DNA from 3 places in the Kaistia defluvii genome. Region 3 is predicted to be linked to each of the others. Evidence: riboswitches for the same ligand, from Rfam matches in the RefSeq annotation. Region 3 holds a riboswitch; each other region holds the start of a gene.
What was found. A riboswitch is a leader RNA that binds a small molecule or an ion and turns the genes downstream of it on or off. The one in region 3 is predicted to bind cobalamin.
Positions count from the first base shown of each region.

Region 1: linked by a shared signal. The riboswitch ahead of ABIE08_RS21215 (ribonucleoside-diphosphate reductase subunit alpha) and the one ahead of ABIE08_RS03785 (CbtB domain-containing protein) in region 3 are both predicted to bind cobalamin.
Region 2: linked by a shared signal. The riboswitch ahead of metE (5-methyltetrahydropteroyltriglutamate--homocysteine S-methyltransferase) and the one ahead of ABIE08_RS03785 (CbtB domain-containing protein) in region 3 are both predicted to bind cobalamin.

Region 1 covers NZ_JBEPSM010000004.1:221,364-228,075, forward strand. Annotated here, with positions in the region: gene ABIE08_RS21215 (ribonucleoside-diphosphate reductase subunit alpha) at 1-2,446, opposite strand, end outside; cobalamin riboswitch at 2,560-2,770, opposite strand; gene ABIE08_RS21220 (AraC family transcriptional regulator) at 2,894-3,766, opposite strand; gene ABIE08_RS21225 (alpha-glucosidase/alpha-galactosidase) at 4,009-5,484, shown strand; gene ABIE08_RS21230 (ABC transporter substrate-binding protein) at 5,648-6,712, shown strand, end outside.
Region 2 covers NZ_JBEPSM010000001.1:1,397,479-1,404,190, forward strand. Annotated here, with positions in the region: gene metE (5-methyltetrahydropteroyltriglutamate--homocysteine S-methyltransferase) at 16-2,370, opposite strand; cobalamin riboswitch at 2,475-2,691, opposite strand; gene ABIE08_RS06570 (ArsC family reductase) at 2,754-3,104, opposite strand; gene ABIE08_RS06575 (efflux transporter outer membrane subunit) at 3,367-4,845, shown strand; gene ABIE08_RS06580 (efflux RND transporter periplasmic adaptor subunit) at 4,957-6,180, shown strand; gene ABIE08_RS06585 (MacB family efflux pump subunit) at 6,185-6,712, shown strand, end outside.
Region 3 covers NZ_JBEPSM010000001.1:797,110-803,821, reverse strand. Annotated here, with positions in the region: gene cobN (cobaltochelatase subunit CobN) at 1-2,131, opposite strand, end outside; gene cobW (cobalamin biosynthesis protein CobW) at 2,135-3,151, opposite strand; gene cobU (bifunctional adenosylcobinamide kinase/adenosylcobinamide-phosphate guanylyltransferase) at 3,148-3,696, opposite strand; gene ABIE08_RS03790 (CbtA family protein) at 3,701-4,447, opposite strand; gene ABIE08_RS03785 (CbtB domain-containing protein) at 4,464-4,670, opposite strand; cobalamin riboswitch at 4,701-4,918, opposite strand; gene ABIE08_RS03780 (hypothetical protein) at 4,949-5,206, opposite strand; gene ABIE08_RS03775 (tripartite tricarboxylate transporter permease) at 5,431-6,712, opposite strand, start outside.

The sequences.
Region 1 (6,712 bases), on a different contig from region 3:
TGAGATCATGCACGAGCGCCGCGTTCACCACGGTGAAGTCGCCCGACATGTTCGATTTGACGAACAGGTTCTGGTAGGCCGGCTCGATCGACTGCGCCACGCCGCAAATGTTGGAGATCGTTGCCGTCGGCGCGATCGCCATGGTGTTTGAATTGCGCATGCCGACCGTCTTGACCCGCTCGCGCAGGCCTTCCCAGTCGAGCACGGTCGAACGATCGAGCTCCAGCCCGCCGCGCGCTTCGGCCAGCAGCTCCACCGAGTCGATCGGCAAAATGCCCTGCGACCAGAGCGAGCCGTCGAAGCTCGGATAGCGGCCGCGCTCGGCGGCGAGGTCGGTCGAGGCCGAGATCGCATGGAAGGAGATCGCCTCCATGCTCTCATCGGCGAAGCGGACGGCGGCTTCCGAGGCATAGGGAATGCGCAGCGCCTGCAGCGCGTCCTGGAAGCCCATCAGGCCGAGGCCGACCGGGCGGTGACGCAAATTGGAGCGGCGCGCCTCGGGGATGGTGTAGAAATTGATGTCGATGACATTGTCGAGCATGCGCATCGCCGTCTGGACGGTGCGCGCCAACCGGTCGAGATCGAGGCCGTCGCCAACGATATGATGAGCGAGGTTGATCGAGCCGAGATTGCAGACCGCGACCTCGTCATTCGACGTGTTGAGCGTGATCTCGGTGCAGAGATTGGACGAATGCACGACGCCGGCATGGCGCTGCGGCGAGCGGATGTTGCAGGGATCCTTGAAGGTGATCCAGGGATGTCCGGTCTCGAACAGCATGGTCAGCATGCGGCGCCAAAGGTCGGTCGCCTTGACCTCCTTGTGGACGCGCATCTCACCGCGCTTCGCCTTCGCCTCATAGCTCTCATAGGCGCGCTGGAAGGCGGGGCCGTAGAGATCGTGCAGGTCCGGCGTCTCGTCGGGCGAGAACAGGGTCCACGGACCATCCTCGGCGACGCGCTGCATGAACAGGTCCGGCACCCAGTTGGCGGTGTTCATGTCATGCGTGCGGCGGCGGTCGTCGCCGGTGTTCTTGCGGAGATCGAGGAATTCCTCGATGTCGACATGCCAGGTCTCGAGATAGGCGCAGACGGCGCCCTTGCGCTTGCCGCCCTGGTTGACGGCGATCGCCGTGTCGTTCGCCACCTTCAGGAACGGCACCACGCCCTGGCTCTCGCCATTGGTGCCCTTGATGTGTGCTCCGAGGCCGCGCACGCGCGACCAGTCATTGCCCAGCCCGCCGGAATACTTCGCCAGCAGCGCATTGTCCTTCACCGACTTGAAGATGCCCTCGAGATCGTCCGGCACGGTGGTGAGGAAGCAGGACGAAAGCTGCGGCCGCAGCGTGCCCGAATTGAACAGGGTCGGCGTCGAGGCCATGAAGTCGAAGGACGACAGCAGATTGTAGAACTCGATTGCCCGCGCCTCGCGGTCGATCTCGCGGATCGCCAGCCCCATGGCGACGCGCATGAAGAAGGCCTGCGGCAGCTCGATGCGGGTGCCGCCGGTCTGCAGGAAATAGCGGTCGTAGAGGGTCTGCAGGCCAAGGAACTGGAAGTTCAGGTCCCGCTCGGGTTTTAGCGCAGCGGCGAGGCGGACCAGATCGTAGCGGCCAAGCTCGCCATCGACCAGTTCATGCTCGATGCCGACCCGGATGAAGGCCGGGAAATAGTCGGCATAGCGGCCGGCCATCTCGCTCTGCGTCGGCTGGACCGGAATGCCCTGCACGAAGGAAACCGCCTCGGCGCGCAGCATATCGAGCAGCAGGCGGGCGCTGACAAAGGCGTAGTTGGGCTCGCTCTCGACCAGCGTGCGGGCGGCCATCACCGGGGCCAGCGCCAATTCGGCCAGCGAAATGCCGTCATAAAGATTGCGGCGGGTTTCCGAGAGGATCGCGCCGGCATCGACATCGGCAAGCCCGGCGCAGGCCTCGTCGACGACGAGTTGCAGGCGGCGCTCATCCAGCGGACGCAGCACGCCATCGGCGCCGCGCACCTGCAGCAGCGGCGCGCCGACCGGGGCGACCGCCTCGGCGGTGCGGCGGGCGCGGGCGCGCTCCTCGCGATACAGAACATAGGCGCGGGCGACCTTGTGGTGCTCGCCGCGCATCAGCGCCAGCTCGACCTGGTCCTGCACGTCCTCGATATGGAGCGCGCGATCGGAGCCGACGCGGCGCGTCAGCGCGCTGACGATCTGGCCGGTCAGGTCGTCGACGATCTCATGCACGCGGCGCGAGGCGGCGGCGCTGTTGCCCTCGACGGCGAGAAACGCCTTGGTCAGCGCGACGGCGATCTTGGACGCATCGAAATCCGACAGCGAGCCGTTGCGGCGGATGACGTGAAAGGCCGGCGTGGCGGCGGCGGAAGGCTTGGACGGTACGGGGGCCGGCGAAAGCGAAGGATAGGAGGCGACCGGCGCGCTACGGTCTTGATCAATCGTCTGTGTCATCGGCTTCAGCCCAAAATTGGTTGGGAGCAAAGGCCGAGCGAAGCGAACAGGACGAACGGCCCCCAAAAAGGCCGCACGAAACCAGCGCTCCACCGGGACACCCCGCCCGAGGATTCTTTCAGTCTGTCGGGGCAGGTTTCCTGGCTCACGGGTCGTCGCTCTGCCCACCTTCCCGGGACCTCGCGGTCCCAGTGGTCTCTCCGGGCAGACACTCGCCGTTCACAGTTGCGGGGGCAGCTCCGGCTCCACCCTTTCGGGCGTTCCGGCATTCCCTCTTAGCCCTGGGTCTTGCGACTCAGGAGAACCTCGACACGCAGATGTAGACGCCCATGCGCCTCCATCGTCAATATCTAGTTATTGTTGACAGGATTGCGAATCGGCGGCCCGGCCGCATTCCGAAGCCGACCCGCCAATTCCCGGCTGTGGAAATTCCTCCCAACTGCCGCTTTAGCTGGCGCTCGCATACATGCCGGTGGTGCGGAACTCGGTCGGACTGGTGCCGAAGAAGCGGCGGAACACCTTGGCGAAATAGTTCGAATCGTCGAAGCCCGACAGCACCGCCACTTCCTTGACCGACAGCACCTGCTGGCCGGCGAGCAGACGGGCGGCGCGTCGCATCCGCTCCTGCAGCACGAATTCGGCCGGCGGCATGCCCTCGCTCGCCGCGAACATGCGCGAGAAATGCGCCCGGCTGAAGCCGGAGAATTCCGCCAGTTCCGGCACGGAGAGCGGCTTGTCGAGATTGGCGAGGATGTGCTCGACCACCCGCTGGATCACGCCATTGTCGGCCAGCGACGCGCCATGCGAGCCGAACACGTCGTCATAGAGCGCGGTCGCCGCCTCATAGGCGACGGCCGAGGCGGCGCCGGGCGTTTCGCCGCCCCCATCGATCAGCCGCAGGCTGCAATCGGCGAGATGGTCGATCGTGTCGGGCCGCAGCCGCAAGACCGGCCCCGTCGCCTCCAGGATCTGGCGGTGGATGCGCAGCGCCTCCTGCCCGTTCATCGAGATCCAGAAGAACTCCCAGGGGGTTCCCGGCTCGACCGAATAGCAGTGATTGTGCGGCACGACGACCAGCATCGTCTCGCCCGGTCCGATCCGGTAATGACGCCGGTCGTAGCGCAGCTTGCCGGAGCCGGCGACGGTGTGCTGGAGCACGGTGAACGGCGTCTGGCCCCGCTTGCGACCATCCCAGCTATAGCTCGAATCGGTGCGGATTTCGTAGCCGGTGCTGGTCGGCATGGTGTGCAGCCGGTGGCGGCCGCGGGGCAGCGATACGGTCTTCATGACCGGGGCACGCTGGGCCAATTCTCCGAGCATAAAATCACCCACGAAAGCACAAATTCTCTCTGGTTCACGCATGAACCTTGCGCATACTAGCCTCGAGCCAAGCGGCCGGGCGATAAAAAAGAGCAGCAGCATGAGCCAATACCACCCGAGGCTGCCGAAACCCCGCCGAAATCGAGGCAATTCCGTACCTTTCTGACCGCCCCATTCGAGCTCTCTTGCCAGGAACCGCGCCCAGGGCGCGCCGGCCGCCTCCGAGGAACCCCAGAAACGCCATGTCCAGTTTCAAGATCGCCATCATCGGCGCCGGCAGCGTCGGCTTCACCAAGAAGCTGGTCTCCGACATCCTCTGCGTGCCGGAACTGCGCGAGGTCGAATTCGCGCTGACCGACATCAGCGAGCACAATCTGACCATGGTCCGGCAGATCCTCGACCGCATGGTCGCGGAGAACAAGCTGCCGACCAAGATCACGGCGACCGCCAACCGGCGCGAGGCGCTGACCGGCGCGCGCTACGTCATCAGCTGCGTGCGCGTCGGCGGGCTCGAGGCCTATGCCGACGATATCCGCATCCCGCTCCAATATGGCGTCGACCAGTGCGTCGGCGACACGATCTGCGCCGGCGGCATTCTGTACGGCCAGCGCAACATCCCGGTTATCCTCGACTTCTGCAAGGATATCCGCGAGGTCGCCGAGCCGGGCGCGCGCTTCCTGAACTATGCCAACCCGATGGCGATGAACACCTGGGCGGCGATCGAATACGGCAAGGTCGACACGATCGGCCTCTGCCACGGCGTGCAGCATGGCGGCGAACAGATCGCCGAAGTGCTGGGCGCGACCGACGAGAGCGAGCTGGAATTCATCTGCTCCGGCATCAACCACCAGACCTGGTATGTCGACATCCGCTTCCGCGGCCGCAAGATCGGCAAAGACGAGCTGGTCGCCGCCTTCGAGGCGCATCCCGTCTTCTCGCAGCAGGAGAAGGTCCGCATCGACGTCCTGAAGCGCTTCGGCTTCTATTCGACCGAGAGCAACGGCCATCTGTCGGAATACCTGCCCTGGTACCGCAAGCGGCCGGACGAGATCCATCGCTGGATCGACATGTCGAACTGGATCCATGGCGAGACCGGCGGCTATCTCCGCCACTCGACCGAGACCCGCAACTGGTTCGAGACCGACTTCCCGAAGTTCCTGGAGGACGCCGGCAAGCCGCTCGACCCGAAGAAGCGCTCGAACGAGCACGCCAGCCACATCCTCGAGGCGCTGGAGACCGGGCGCGTCTATCGCGGCCACTTCAACGTCAAGAACCGCGGCATCATCACCAACCTGCCCGAGGATGCGATCATCGAATCGACGGGCTTCGTCGACCGTTTCGGCCTCAACATGACGGCCGGCATCAAGCTGCCGGAAGCCTGCGCCGCCACCTGCCTGTCGTCGATCAATGTCCAGCGCATGGCCGTCCACGCCGCCGTCACCGGCGATGTCGAGCTCTTGAAGCTCGCCGTGCTGCATGACCCGCTGGTCGGTGCGATCTGCTCGCCGGACGAGGTCTGGCAGATGGTCGACGAGATGCTGGTCGCCCAGGCGCGCTGGCTGCCGCAATACGCCCACGCCATCGACGACGCCAAGGCGCGCCTGGCCAACAAGACCGTCGCCACGCGCGACTGGCAGGGCGCGGCGCGGCGCGAGGTCCGGGGCATCGAGACAGTCCGCGCCGAGCGGGCCAAGGAAAAGGCCGAGGCGGCAGAGTAGCCGCCGGGCCGAAAGCTGGATCCGGCGCGGCGGGAGGAGCCATCGCGCCGGATCGGCAACCCATGTCGCGCCCTTGGGACGGCGCTTCGCGGGAGGCCGCCATGGAAGGCAGAAGAAACGGGTGCCGGCGCGTCGCGCCGGTGCCGTTCAAAGGGGAGGAACTATGAACAGATACGCATTGGCTCTTGGTGGAGCCGGCCTGCTTCTGGGCGTTTCGGTCCTGGCCGCGCAGGCCCAGGTGAAGCCGCCGATCACGCCGCCCGATCCGCCGAAATTCGACGCCCAGGGCAAGATCGACTATGTCGGCGCGGCCGACATGCTCGAATTCAAGGCGCTGCCCGAATATCACGAGCCCGATTGGGTCACGAAGAACTTCGTCTCGACCGGCAAGCTGCCCGCCGTCAAGGACCGCCTCCCCAAGGAGCCGATGGTCTACAAGACCGGCAACATGGTCGATGGCCTCGGCGTCTATGGCGACACGATGCGCCATGTCATCGGCGGCCGCCCGGAAGGCTGGAACTACATTGGCGGCCAGTCGCAGGGCTGGGGCGGCATCGATATCGGCCTCTCCGAATGCCTGACCCGCTCGGGTCCGCTGTTCCAGATCAAGGCGGATGAGCTGCAGCCGCTGCCGAACCTCGCCAAGAGCTGGGAATGGTCGGAAGACGGCCACACCCTGACCATGCACCTCATCGAAGGCGCGAAGTGGTCGGACGGACAGCCGTTCACCACCGCCGACGCGATGTTCTACTGGGACGACAACGTCAACGATCCGAACGTCACGCCGCTGAACGGCGCCGCGCCCGGCTCGTTCGGCGAAGGCACGACGCTGAAGGCCGATGGCGACTACACGCTGATCTGGACCTTCAAGGAAGCCTTCCCGAAGCAGTATCTCTACCAGATGGCCTATGGCACCTTCTGCCCCGGCCCGGCGCATATCCTGAAGCCGCAGCATCCCAAATACTCGAAGAACACCTACGAGCAGTACAAGAACGCCTTCCCGCCGGAATACATGAACATTCCAGTGATGGGTGCGTGGGCTCCTGTCGAGTATCGCCCCGACGACATCATCGTCATGCGGCGCAATCCCTATTACTGGAAGGTCGACGAGGCGGGCAACCAGCTGCCCTACCTGAACGAGCTGCACTACAAGCTCTCGACCTGGGCCGATCGCGACGTCCAGGCCGTGGCCGGATCGGGCGATTTCGCCAATCTCGAGCAGCCGGAA
Region 2 (6,712 bases), 600 kb from region 3:
ATTGGAAAGGAGACGCTATTCGGCGGCTTCAGCGAAGCGTGCGCGCAGCTGCCGGGCGGCGGCGACCATGTTGATCAACGCCGGACGGACCTCCTCCCACTTGCGGGTCTTCAGCCCGCAATCCGGATTGACCCAGATCTGCCCGGCCCGGAGCCGTTCGGCCGCCTTGCCGAGCAGGTCGGTCATTTCGGCCACGGCCGGGACGCGCGGCGAATGGATGTCATAGACGCCCGGGCCGATGTCGTTCGGGTAATTGTCGCCGACAAAGGCTTCGAGCAGTTCCATCTTCGAGCGCGAGGTCTCGATCGAGATCACGTCGGCATCCATCGCCGCGATGGCGTCGAGGATGTCGTTGAACTCGGAGTAACACATGTGGGTGTGGATCTGCGTCCGGTCGGCAACGCCCGAGGCGCAGAGCCGGAAGCTCTCCACGGCCCAGTCGAGATAGGAGCTCCACTCGCCACGCCGCAGCGGCAACCCCTCGCGAAGCGCCGCCTCGTCGATCTGGATCATCCGCGCGCCGGCTTTTTCGAGATCCAGCACCTCGTCGCGGATGGCGAGCGCGATCTGCCGGCAGGCGACGCTGCGCGGAACATCATCGCGCACGAACGACCAGTTGAGGATCGTCACCGGCCCCGTGAGCATGCCCTTCATCGGCTTGTCCGTGACCGACTGGGCATAGGCCCACCAGGCGACGGTCATTGGCTTTGGCCGCGAGACGTCGCCGAACAGGATGGGCGGGCGGACATAGCGGGAGCCATAGCTCTGCACCCAGCCCGCTTTGGTGAAGGCGAAGCCGCAAAGCTGCTCGCCGAAATACTGCACCATGTCGTTGCGCTCGAATTCGCCATGCACCAGCACGTCGAGCCCGATCTCTTCCTGCCAGCGGATCGCGGCTTCCGTCTCCTGCCGCAGGAACGCCTCATAGGCAGCCTCGTCCAGCGCGCCCTTGGCATGCGCCGCACGCGCCTTGCGCACCTCTGACGTCTGCGGGAACGAACCGATCGTCGTCGTCGGGAAGGAAGGCAGGTCCAGCACCGCCTGCTGCAGCTTGCGCCGCTCGGCAAACGGGCTGGTACGGCGGGCGTGCTCGGCCGTGACGGCGGCGGAACGCGCAGCCACCGCCGCATCATGCACGCGGGGCGACGACGCGCGCGTGCTGGCTGCCAGCACCGAGGCGGCGATCTCCGGCGTCACGCTCTGCCGGCCTCCGGCAAGCGCGCGTCCGAGCGTCGCCAACTCGTCCATCTTCTGGACCGAGAAGGCCAGCCAGCTCTTCAGTTCGGCGTCGAGTTCCGCTTCGAGCTCCAGATCGATCGGCACATGCAGCAGCGAGCAGGAAGACGCGATCTGGATATGGTCCAAGCCGCGGCGCGCGACTACCGGCTCTAGCCGGTCGAGCAGGGTGGCAAGATTGGCGCGCCAGATGTTGCGGCCATCGATGACGCCGAGCGACAGCACAAGCCCGCGCGGCGCCTTGGCCAGCACGGCGTCCAGCTGCTCCGGGGCGCGGACGAGATCCAGATGCAGGCCCGCCACCGGCAGTTCCAGTGCCGTATCGAGATTGTCGCCGAGCGCACCGAAATAGGGCGTCAGCATCAGTTTCAGCTTCGGCAGCGCATAGGCGAACATGCCGTAGGCGACACGAAGCGCCTGCCGCGTCTTGTCGTCGAGGTCGAGCACCAGGCAGGGCTCGTCGATCTGCACCCAGTCGGCGCCGTTTGCCGCCAACCGGCGCAGCATCTCGACATAGACCGGCAGCAGGCCGGGCAGCAGCGACAGCGGATCGAGCGAGGCGTCCTTGCTCTTGCCGAGCTTGAGATAGCTCACCGGTCCGAGCAGCACCGGACGGGTCTCATAGCCGAGCGCCTTCGCCTCCAGATATTCGTCGAGCGGCTTGATCGAGGCGAGGCTGAAGCGCTGACCGGCCGTGAATTCCGGCACCATGTAGTGATAGTTGGTGTCGAACCATTTCGTCATTTCCAGCGCCGGCACGCCCTGGGCGGCGCCGTGGTGAGAATGGCCGCAATCCGCATGTCCGGCATCGCCCTGGCTGCCGCGCGCCATGGCGAAATAGATGTCGAGCGGCACGGGACCGCCGGGCCAGCCATAGATTTCCGGGATCGCGCCGACCATGACGCTGGTATCGAGCACATGGTCGTAGAGCGAGAAATCGTTCGAAGGGATGACGGTGACGCCATGGGCGTGCTGGCGCGCCCAGTTGGCGGCACGCAGTGCAGCGGCGCTGGCGAGCAGGTCGTCGGCGTTCGACAGGCCGGACCAGTAACTTTCCAGCGCGGTCTTGAGCTCGCGGCGCAGACCGATCCGCGGCGTGCCGAGCGTGGCAACGGGAAGAGAAGAGAAAGACATCGGCTTACCCCAATTGTTTGGGGGCAAAGGCCGAGCGGACGCATGCGTGAGGTCCCGGCGTCGGAACGGCGGGCGCAAGCGCACCACCGGGACACCCCGCCCAGGGACGTTATGATGTCGCGGCAGGTCTCCTGGCTCGCGGGTCGCCGCCCCGGTCCGGCCTTCCCGAAGCGATCGCTTCAGTGACACGAATTGGACCCGGGCTCGCCGCTCACAGTTGCGGGGGCAGCTCCGGTATTGCCTCGGACGAGACGCACCGGATTCCCTCTTAGCCCTGGCGCCGCGCAAACGGCCCAGGGAACCACGACGAACCACTCCTAGGGACAGCGCTGTGGTCCGTCAAGTCGGATATAAAGATATCCTTATATCCGCATAGACTTCGGCTATTGGAAGGCCGCCTCATAGGCTTCCGGCTTGAAGCCGATCAGCAGTCGACCGTCGCCGAGATCGGCGATCGGGCGCTTGATCATCGAGGGCTGCGCCTGCATCAGGCCGATCGCCTTGTCCGCGTCGAGATCCTGCTTGTCCGCGTCGGCGAGCTTGCGGAAGGTGGTACCGGCCCGGTTCAGCACGGTTTCCCAGCCGAGCTCGCCGACCCAGCGGTCGAGATGCGCCCGGTCGATTCCGGTCGCCTTGTAGTCGTGGAACGCGTAGGAAACGCCTTTCGCATCAAGCCACTGCCGGGCTTTCTTCATCGTGTCGCAGTTCTTGATGCCGTAGATGGTAACCGTCACGCCGTCTCTCCTGTCGATCTCAGCGGCGGCGGAACAGGCCGCCGATTCCCTCCGCGGATCATAACGGGCTGCGCGCGGCGCGGGCACATCCGCGTGCCAGAAAGCCCCGTCACCCAGGGCATGCGGCCATGCGCCCTGTCCGGTGCGATTGACCTGCAGATGGCACGCCGAATATAGCTTCGGTTGCATTATCATTAACGTGGATTCACCCTTGACTGTTCAAAGGCTTCCGGCCGCCGGCCTGACCGCCGCTCCGCGCTCGATGCCCGATGGACAGGGCCGGGGGCTCCGCCGTCGCACGTCCCTGCCCCGATTGGCGCTGTTGCTCGCGCTGACGACGGCGCTGGGTGGCTGTGTCGTCGTCGGACCGGACTACCAGAAGCCCAACCTTTCGCTGCCGACGAAATGGGGCAGCGGCACCGCCTCCAAGCCGTCCAAGCCGCCGGAACTCTCGCAATGGTGGCGGCGGCTGGGCGACCCCATGCTCGACGAACTGGTCAACGAGGCCGTCGCCGGCAATCTCGACGTCGCCAGCGCCAAGGCCAGCATCCGCGAAGCGCGCGCCAGCTACCGCCAGACGGTCGGCGCCCTGTTTCCCTCCGCCAATGGCTCGGCCGGCGCCGATCGCGGCAAGAGCGGCGGTTATGTCTCGAACCAGTTCCAGGCCGGGCTCGACGCCAGCTGGGAGCTCGACCTGTTCGGCGGCAACAAGCGCGCGGTCGAGGCGGCCCGCTACGGCATGGATGCGGCTGAGGAAGAGCTGCGCGCCACGCTGCTGACGCTGATCGGCGACGTCGCCACCAACTATGTCTCGGCGCGCGGCTATCAGGCACGCATCACGCTCGCCAAGCGCACTGCCGCCTCGCAGCGGGAGACGGCGGCGATCACCCGCAACAAGTTCGAGGCCGGCGGCGCCACGGCCGCCGATGTCGCGACCGCCGAGGGCCAGGCCAGCAGCACCGAGGCCGGCATTCCGTCGCTCGAAGCCGCCTATGCCGAAACCGTGCATCGGCTCTCCGTCCTGACCGGCCGCGCGCCGAGCGCGCTCGTCGACCGCATGAAGGCACCGAAGCCGGTTCCCGCCCCTCGCCTGCCGATCCCGACCGGCATCCCGGCCGATGTGCTGACGGCCCGGCCGGACGTCCGCCTTGCCGAAGCGCAATATGCCAGCGCCACGGCGAAGATCGGCCAGGCGGAAGCGGCGCGCTATCCCAGCGCCAGCCTCACCGGAAACATCGGCACCAGCGGCGCCAAGCTCGGCGACCTCGGCAAGGGCTCGTCGATCAGTTGGTCCTTCGGCCCCAGCCTGACCGTGCCGATCTTCAATGCCGGACAGTTGAAGGCCGCCGTCGAGGTGACCCAGGCGCAGCGCGACCAGAGCTTCATCGCCTATCAGGCGGCCGTGCTCTCCGCGCTGGAAGACGTGGAGAACGCCATTGTCGCGCTGGCGCAGGAGCGCATCCGCTCCGGCAAGCTCGCCTCCGCGGCGCGCTCCTATGCCGAGGCCAACCGCCTCGCCAGCACGCTGTTCCAGGCCGGCTCGTCGAGTTTCCTCGACGTGCTCACTGCCGAGCGCTCGCTCTATTCGGCGTCGGACGCGCGGATCGAGAGCCGGGTCGCCATCGCTACGGACTATATCGCGCTCAACAAGGCGCTGGGCGGCGGCTGGGACGGCGCGATCGACAGTTCGCGGCCGGTCATCGTCGACAAGCGGACGGGCCCCCATCTTGCCCGGCCCTAGTCCACACCGCGCCGCCGCCCTTTCCGACGACACCGCCCAACCGACGTCGTGCGCCGACCGATCGCGCACCCGGTCCCGGCGTCTCCCACAACCTGTTCGAAAGCCGTCCGCATGAGCCCGAAATCCCCGCGACGAAAGTCCCGCATCTCCCTCCTGGTCGTTGCGCTGATCGTGCTGGCGGGCGTCGGCTATTTCTTCCGGTCCAGTTTCACGGGCCCCGAGGCACCGCCGATGATGACCGCGATCGTCTCCACCGGCGCCGTCGAGGAAACCGTTCTGGCGACCGGCACGCTGAAGCCGTCGAAGCTGGTTGCCGTCGGCGCGCAGGTTTCCGGCCGGGTCACATCGCTCAAGGTCGAGCTGGGCCAGCAGGTCAAGAAGGGCGACCTGATCGCCGAGATCGACTCGGTGACGCAGGAAAACGCGCTCCGCACCGCCAAAGCCGCGCTTGCCAACATCCGCGCGCAACGTGTCGAGAAGGAAGCCTCGCTGCGGCTGGCCGAGCAGACGCTAGCACGGCAGAAGTCCATGCTGGCGCAGAAGGCCGTCTCGCAGGCCGATTTCGAGACCGCCGAGGCCAACGTCAAGACGACACGCGCCCAGATCGAAGCGCTCGACGCCAGCATCATCGAGTCGGAAGTCGCCGTTTCGACCGCCGAGGCTAATCTCGGCTACACGCAGATCACCGCGCCGATCGATGGCACCGTATTGTCCGTCGTCACGCAGGAAGGCCAGACGGTCAACGCCGCGCAGTCGGCGCCGACCATCGTCATCATGGGCCAGCTCGACGTGATGACGGTTCGTGCCGAAATCTCCGAGGCCGACATCGTCCGCGTGAAGGCGGGCCAGCCGATCTATTTTACCATCCTGAGCGATCCCGAGCGGCGCTACGAGGCGACCCTCGCCTCGATCGAGCCGGCGCCTGAATCTATCCGCAACGACAGCAGCTTCAGCACGTCGGCCACCACGAGTTCGTCCTCCGCGACGTCGTCGGCGATCTATTACAATGGCATCTTCAACGTCCCGAACGAGGATGGCCGGCTCCGCACCTACATGACTGCGGAGGTGCACATCGTGCTCGGCCGCGCCGACGACGCCCTGATCGTGCCGGCCGTGGCGCTTGGGCCCCGCAACGCCGATGGCAGCTATACGGTGCGGGTCGTCGAGGGCGACAAGATCTCGCCCCGCAAAGTCGAAATCGGCCTGAACGACAAGGTGATCGCCGAAGTCCGCTCCGGCCTGCAGAAGGGCGACAAGGTCGTGACGGGCGAGGGATCGGCCACGGCGCGCGCCCCGGGCGGACGCCGGATGGGCGGCCCGCCCATGGGGTTCTGAGCCGATGCACGCCCCTTCGGCCACGGAGCCGCTGATCAAGCTGACTGGTCTCCGGCGCGAGTTTCCCTCCGGCGAGGAAACGATCGCGGTCCTGCGCGATATCGATCTCTCGATCGCCGCCGGCGAAATGGTGGCCATAGTCGGCGCCTCCGGCTCCGGCAAGTCGACGCTGATGAACATTCTCGGCTGCCTCGACCGGCCGACGACCGGCAGCTATCGCATTTCCGGCCGGGAGACTTCCTTGCTGGAGCCGGACGAGCTGGCGGCGCTGCGGCGCGAACATTTCGGCTTCATCTTTCAGCGCTATCACCTGCTGGCCGAACTGACCGCGCTCGGCAATGTCGAGATCCCCGCCGTCTATGCCGGCCAATCCCCGCAGGACCGGCAGGTTCGCGCCGCCGCCCTGCTGGGCCGGCTCGGCATGGCCGACCGCACCGACCATCGCCCGGGCCAGCTTTCCGGCGGCCAGCAGCAGCGCGTCTCGATCGCCCGCGCGCTGATGAACGGCGCCAACGTCATCCTCGCCGACGAG
Region 3 (6,712 bases):
GGCGCACGGCCTGGTCGAGGATCTCGCGTTCGAGATGATCGCGGCGGCGCGGATCGGCGCCGAGTGCCAGATGATATTCGTCGATCAGCGTCTCGATCTCGGCAAAGGCGCCATGCGCCTCGGCCCGCGTCAGCGCCGGCATCAGATGATCGACGACGACGGCGGAGGCTCGGCGCTTCGCCTGTGCGCCCTCGCCGGGATCGTTGACGATGAAGGGATAGATCAGCGGCGTCGGCCCCAGCACGACCTCCGGCCAGCAGGCATTGGAAAGCCCCAGCGCCTTGCCGGGCAGCCATTCGAGATTGCCGTGCTTGCCGACATGCACGATGGCGTCGACATCGAAGCTTTTCCGCAGCCAGGCATGGAAGGCCAGATAGTGGTGCGGCGGCACGAGGTCAGGATCGTGATAGGTCGACTTCGGATCGATGCCATAGCCGCGTGCCGGCTGGATGCCGACGACCACATTGCCGAACCGGTGGATGGCGAGACGGAAGGCGCCTTCGTCGAAGAACGGATCGGCTTCTGGCTCGCCCCAGCGGGCGCTGAGGCTGTCACGGACGGATTGCGCCAGCGCGTCATGGAAGGCGCGGTAGTCCGAGAGGGGGAGCGAGATCCCTTCACCTCTCCCATGGGGAGAGGTCGACGGCGAAGCCGGCGGGTGAGGGGTTGCGTCTTCACCGGATAAGCCTGAACCCCTCACCCGGCCCTCCGGGCCGACCTCTCCCTCAGGGAGAGGTGAGGGAAGAAAGCCCTCGCCCGCTTGCGGGAGAGGGTTGGGTGAGGGTCTTGCTTTGAAAGCCGCCCGCTTCGCCAGCGCATTCGTCGGGCCTGCGAGCAGCAGGTCTATCAGCGCCCTGCCCGTCTCCGGGAATCCCTCCAGCGTATAGCCGCCCGTCTTCATGGCAGTCGCGATCCGCGCCGCGCTTTCCGGCGTATCGAGGCCGACGCCATTGGCGAGGCGGCCGTCGCGGTCGGGATAATTCGACAGGATCAGCGCAATCCGGCGATCGGCAGGATCCGCGGCGCCAAGCCGGATCCAGCGCGCCGCCTGCGCCGCGACGAAGGCGATGCGCTCGCGATCCGCGCGGTAGACGACGATGCGGCTGTCTGTCCGGCCGTCGCTCTCGATTTCTTCCTTGAACGAGACGGCGCGGGTCAGGATTCGGCCATCGACCTCGGGCAGCACGACATTCATGATCAGGTCGCGCGGGCCGAGACCGCGGCTGGATTCCAGCCATGCCTCGCGGCCGGTGCCGGCGAAGACGATCTGCAGCACGGGACGGCCGGCGCGGTCGAGCACGGTCGGCTCATGCGCCCGGCCGGGACGCGAAATGGCAAAGGCGGTGGCGTTGAGGACGATGGCCGGTTTCAGGTCGTCGAACGCCTGCTCGATGAAGGCGGCGGCTGCCTCGTTCTTCAGGCTGGAAGCGAAGATCGCGACGCTGGCAATTCCCTCGCGATCGAGCGCCTCGATCAGCGCATCGACGGGCTCGGTCGAGCCGCCGGGAATGACCGAGCGATAGAAGGTCAGCAGCGCCACCGGGCACCCGGCATCGCCGGGCCGCAAGGCCTCGGTCACCACGCCCTCGCCGGGACGGTAGAAGCCGACTTCCGGCAGAACCTGCGGCTCCAGCGGCGCCTCGTTGGCGCCGGTGACGTGCCGGAGATAGCCGAGCGCGCGGCCGATATTGACCGCGCCGCCCTCGGCGCAATAGCGCCAGAGCTTTTGCGCGATCTCGGGTGCGACCGTCGTATACGCCTCCAGCGCCGCGTCCCAGCGATCCTCGCCCGGCACGACGGCGATCTCAGGCCCGCCGGCGCGCGAAAGCGCCCGCAGCGCCTCCAACCCATAGGGCCAGTAACCGACGCCGCCCATCATGCGGACGAAAACGAACTTCGCCTGCGCGATGGTCTTTTCCAGATAGAGATCGACGGAATAAGGATGCGTCAGCTGCATCAGATTGGCGAGGCGCAGCGACGGGCCCTCGGGCTCTCGGGCAAAGGCCGAGGCGAAAGCCGCGAGCTCCGTATCGGCGGCCGACAGGATGACGATGTCGCCGGGCGACTGGTCGAGATCGACGGCGCTGCCGCCATCGTCGATCCGCTCCATTTCGCCGGCAACAAGATGCATGGCTCAGGCCTTGAAATGCGCGGCGATGGCGGCCGCGTCGAGCCCGCGCTCGCCGATCACGACGAGACGGCCGGCATTGTCGCCGGGCGCGAAATAGGTGTCGACGCGGGGGCCGACCGCCTGGACAACGGCAGGCGCCGCCTTGCCGGCGATCGCGGCACGCCCCTTGATACGCAGCACGCCCTTCTCCGCCATGGCGGCGCGAACGCGGGTCGCCAGAGCCTCGATGGAAGGCATTTCGGCGACATCGACGATGAAGGTGTCGAAGTCGTCGTGGTCGTGCTCCTCGCCTTCGAGGTCGTGATGACTCTTGCGCTCGAAGGCGTCGTTCTCCGCCGCCGCGCCAACGCCGAGCAGCACCGAGGCCGGCAGGCCGGAGGCCGTCGCATGGACGACGCGCGCTTCCTTGCGGGCGTCGCGGGCGACGATCTCGGCCACCTGCTCCAGCTGCTTCGCGTCAACCAGATCCGTCTTCGAGAAGACGATCAGATCGGCGCAGGAAAGCTGGTCCTCGAACAATTCCTCGATCGGATCCTCGTGGTCGAGCGAAGGGTCCTCGGCGCGCTGGGCGGCGACGGCTTTCTCGTCATGGGCGAAGCGGCCGGCAGCGACCGCTTCGGCATCCACCACGGTGATGACGCCGTCGATGGTGACGCAGTGGCGCACGGTCGGCCAGGTGAAGGCGCGCACCAGAGGCTGCGGCAGCGCCAGGCCGGAGGTCTCGATCACGATGTGATCGGGGGCCGGTTCGCGCGCCAGAAGCTGCTCGATGGTCGGCAGGAAATCGTCAGCGACGGTGCAGCAGATGCAGCCATTGGTGAGTTCGATCACCGTATCCGGCTTGCAGTCGTCGACGCCGCAATCGGAGAGAAGCGAGCCGTCAAAACCCATGTCGCCGAATTCGTTGACTATCAGCGCGATGCGGCGTCCTTCGGCGCCGGCGATGAGGTTGCGGATCAGCGTGGTCTTTCCGGCACCCAGGAATCCGGTGACGATGGTGGCGGGGATGCGGGCGGTCAAAGGACGAACTCCGGGTTCGGATTGGGTTTCAGGCGCAGCGGCAGGCCGGCGGCCACGAGAAAAACGGTCTGCACGGCGGCGGCGATCTTCTGGTTGAGGCGGCCCTGCTCGTCGGCGAAGCGGCGCGCCAGCGCGTTCATCGGCACGATGCCGGAGCCGACCTCGTTGGAGACGAGCACGACCGGCCCCCTCGCCTTGGCGAGCATACGGGCCAGCGCGTCGCCCTCGGCGGCGACGTCGCGCTCGGCCTCCATCAGGTTGGAAAGCCAGAGCGTCAGGCAATCGACGAGGATGACGCGGCCGGGATCGGCCAAAGTCGCGAGGCGGCCGGTCAGGTCGAGCGGCTCCTCGACCGTTGTCCAGTCCAGCCCGCGCCGGTCACGATGCGCCGAAATCCGTGCCTGCATTTCGGCATCGCGGATCTCGGCCGTGGCCAGATAGGTGGCGGGCAGCCCCGTCCGAGCCACGATATCCTCGGCGAAGCGGCTCTTGCCGGAGCGGGCGCCGCCGAGGATCAGCGCCGTGCGCGGCGCGGGGGATGGCACGGCCTCAGGCCGACCGCGACAGGCGTTGATAGAGCCAGCCGGAGCAGAGGCCGGAAAGCGCCCAGAGCAGCGCGCTGACCACCAGGGAGGCGGCGACGAACTCGCCGCCGAGGCCGGCCGGATAGGAGGCTTCCAGCGTCGGCGGAACCGGGGCGCCGATGACATGCGGCAACACGCCGAGGACGAGGCCGGCGACCTTCAGGAGCCACGAACGCCCGAAGACGATCAGCGCGAGGCCGATCGCCGAGGCGGCGGCGGTCGAAAGCCACCAGACCTGGCGCGAGGTGATCTCGGCCGCGGCCGTGCCGGGAAGCTCCGGCGACAGGCCGAGCGAGGGCAGCAGCGAAGCGGCGAAGAAGCCGGCAACGCCCCAGAGTACGCCGGTGCTAGCGTCGATCCTGCCGCCGCGGATCGACATCAGGCCGAGCAGCACGGCCGATACCCCCACCCCCATCAGCAGGTTGGCGATCAGCGTATAGGCGGAGCGCTCGAAGCCGTCGGCCGGCGACCAGGCGTCTTCGTCATGCTCATGCGCCGGCGCGGCAGCGGCGGGCGCGGCGGCCTCATGGGCGTGGGCCTCGGTCGTCGAGTGCTCATGCGGCGCGGCGGCAGCAGCCGGGGCCGGCTCGGCGCTTTCGAAGGTCTCGGCGTGCAGGATGAGCGGCTCGGTGGTGACAGCCTGCACCACGGAAAGCGCAATGCCCACGGCAAGCCCGGCGCCGAAGGCGCTCAGGATGATCGTCTTGAACATGATGGATCCTCAGGCGTCAGTGGCAGGGCAGACCGAGGGAATGCCGGGTGTCATGCGTCGCGTTGTGGATCAGGCTCGGCGCGGCGAAGCCGGTGCCGACGAACAGGAACAGGCCGAAGGCGATGGCGAACAGCGCCGGCACGATGCGCGATGCGGCGTCGCTCTTGGCGCCATCTGCGGCAATCGAGGTCGACCTCGTCGCGGTCTTCGAGAAATTGGTCATAGCGTCTCCTTCACCGTCCCACCGACGGCTGGCTGGTATGAGGCGCTGGCTGGTCTCCTGGCTCACGGGTCGCTGCTTCCTCGACGCCTTCCCGGTTTCCCAGTGGCCATCGCGAGGTCGCTCGCCGCTTACAGTTGCGGGGGCAGCTTCGGACTTGGAATCCCGCAAGGGGTCCTTCCGCACCGAATTCCCATTTCATCCCCCAAGGCCTGAGGCCTGTCGGGGGAACCGTCGCAGAGTCACGCTAGAGGGATTGCCGGTCTGGCGCAAGCCACGCCTCATTTGGCGGCAGGCGCGCCCTTGCTGCGAAATCTCGCCCAGCGGCGCAGCAGCGCCACTTCGGATCTCCGACGGATGCGGCGCACCCGCGCCGAGTCATGCGACAGCACCACCAGTCCGACCGGCACCATCCAGAAGCCGAGGATCGGCAGGAAGCCGAGCGTGCCCCCAAGAAGGAAGCCGCTTCCGATCGCGACGCGGGCCGTCCGGCTCTTGGGAAGCGGGAGGGCCTTCTTGCCGAAGCGGATGGATGGCATGCGGCTGGTTTTCTCCGTGGCTCGGATCGGGAAGGACGGTTCTGGCGCACAATGAAACGCCGAGCCCGCTGGCCCGGCGCTCTCTCTTATGTGGAAAGAGCCGACCTCATTGCAACGGTTCCGGCCGGCAACGGTTCCTGACGCCCTCTGCCCGCAATGGAAAGCCCGGCGCGGATTTGTCCGCGCCGGGCTGGAGGTTGATTCGCGCGGGATCTCGCGTCCGGCTAGGTCGCCGGGCGCATTGCCTTGCGACGCCGAAGCAGCAGCATCGCCAGCGGGAAGAGCCAGATCAGGATAGTGAGCGCGCCCAGCCCACCAGCGATCGGCCGCTCGAAGAAGCGGAAGACGTCGCCATCGGCCTTGATCATCGAGGTGATGAAGTTCTGCTCGAGCATCGGCCCCAGCACCATGCCGAGGATCGCCGGCGCGATCGGGATGTCGTTCTCCTCCATGAAGAAGCCGATGATGCCGAAGATGAGCATCATGACGATGCCGGCCACGGAATTGGCGATCGCGAAGGAGCCGACGATGCAGAAGATCAGGATCATCGGCATCAGCGTCGAGGGCGGAATGGAGAGGATCGGGCGCGCGCCGCGGATCGCCAGCCAGCCCAGCGGCAGCATGATCAGATTCGCCAGGATGAACACGATGAAGATCGCATAGACCGTCTGCGGATCGTTGATGAAGATCGTCGGCCCCGGATTGATGCCCTTGATGTAGAGCACGCCGATGACGATGGCGGTGATCGAATCGCCGGGAATGCCGAAGACGAGCGCCGGGATCCAGGCGCCGCTGACGGCCGAATTGTTCGAGGCGCCGGCCTCGACCAGACCCTCGACATGGCCCGTGCCGAACTTCTCCTTCTGTTTCGAGAAGCGCTTGGAGATGGCGTAGGAAATCCAGGCGGCGATATCGGCGCCGGCGCCGGGAAGAATGCCGAGCGCGGTGCCGGTGATGCTGCCGCGCACGGTCTGCACCGGATATTGCTTCAGGTTCTTCCACTGGGTGCGGAAGATCCCCTGGCCGTCGGCGCGCGGAATCTTCCTGCGCGGCGACGTCGCCGTCACGGTGCGCAGAACCTCCGACACGGCGAACAGCCCGATCATGGCCGGGATGAACTGGATGCCGGCCATCAGTTCGAGATTGCCGAAGGAGAAGCGCGGCTCGCCCGAGGGGTTTTCCATGCCGATCGTCGCCACGAACAGGCCGATCAGCAGCGAGATCAGGCCGCGGGTCGGCGAGCCCGGATTGACGAAGACGGCGCAGGAGAGACCGAGCAGAACCAGCCAGAAATACTCCTCGGAGGAGAATTTTAGGGCGATTTCGGCGAGGGTCGGCGAGACCGTCATCAGCACGATCGCGCCGAACAGGCCACCGATCGCCGAGAAGACGAGCGCGGCGCCGAGCGCTTCATCGCCGCGCCCGGTCTGCGTCATCTTGTAGGCGTCATCGACATAGGCGGCGTTGGCGGGCGTGCCCGGCATGCGCAGCAAGGCCGCCGGAATG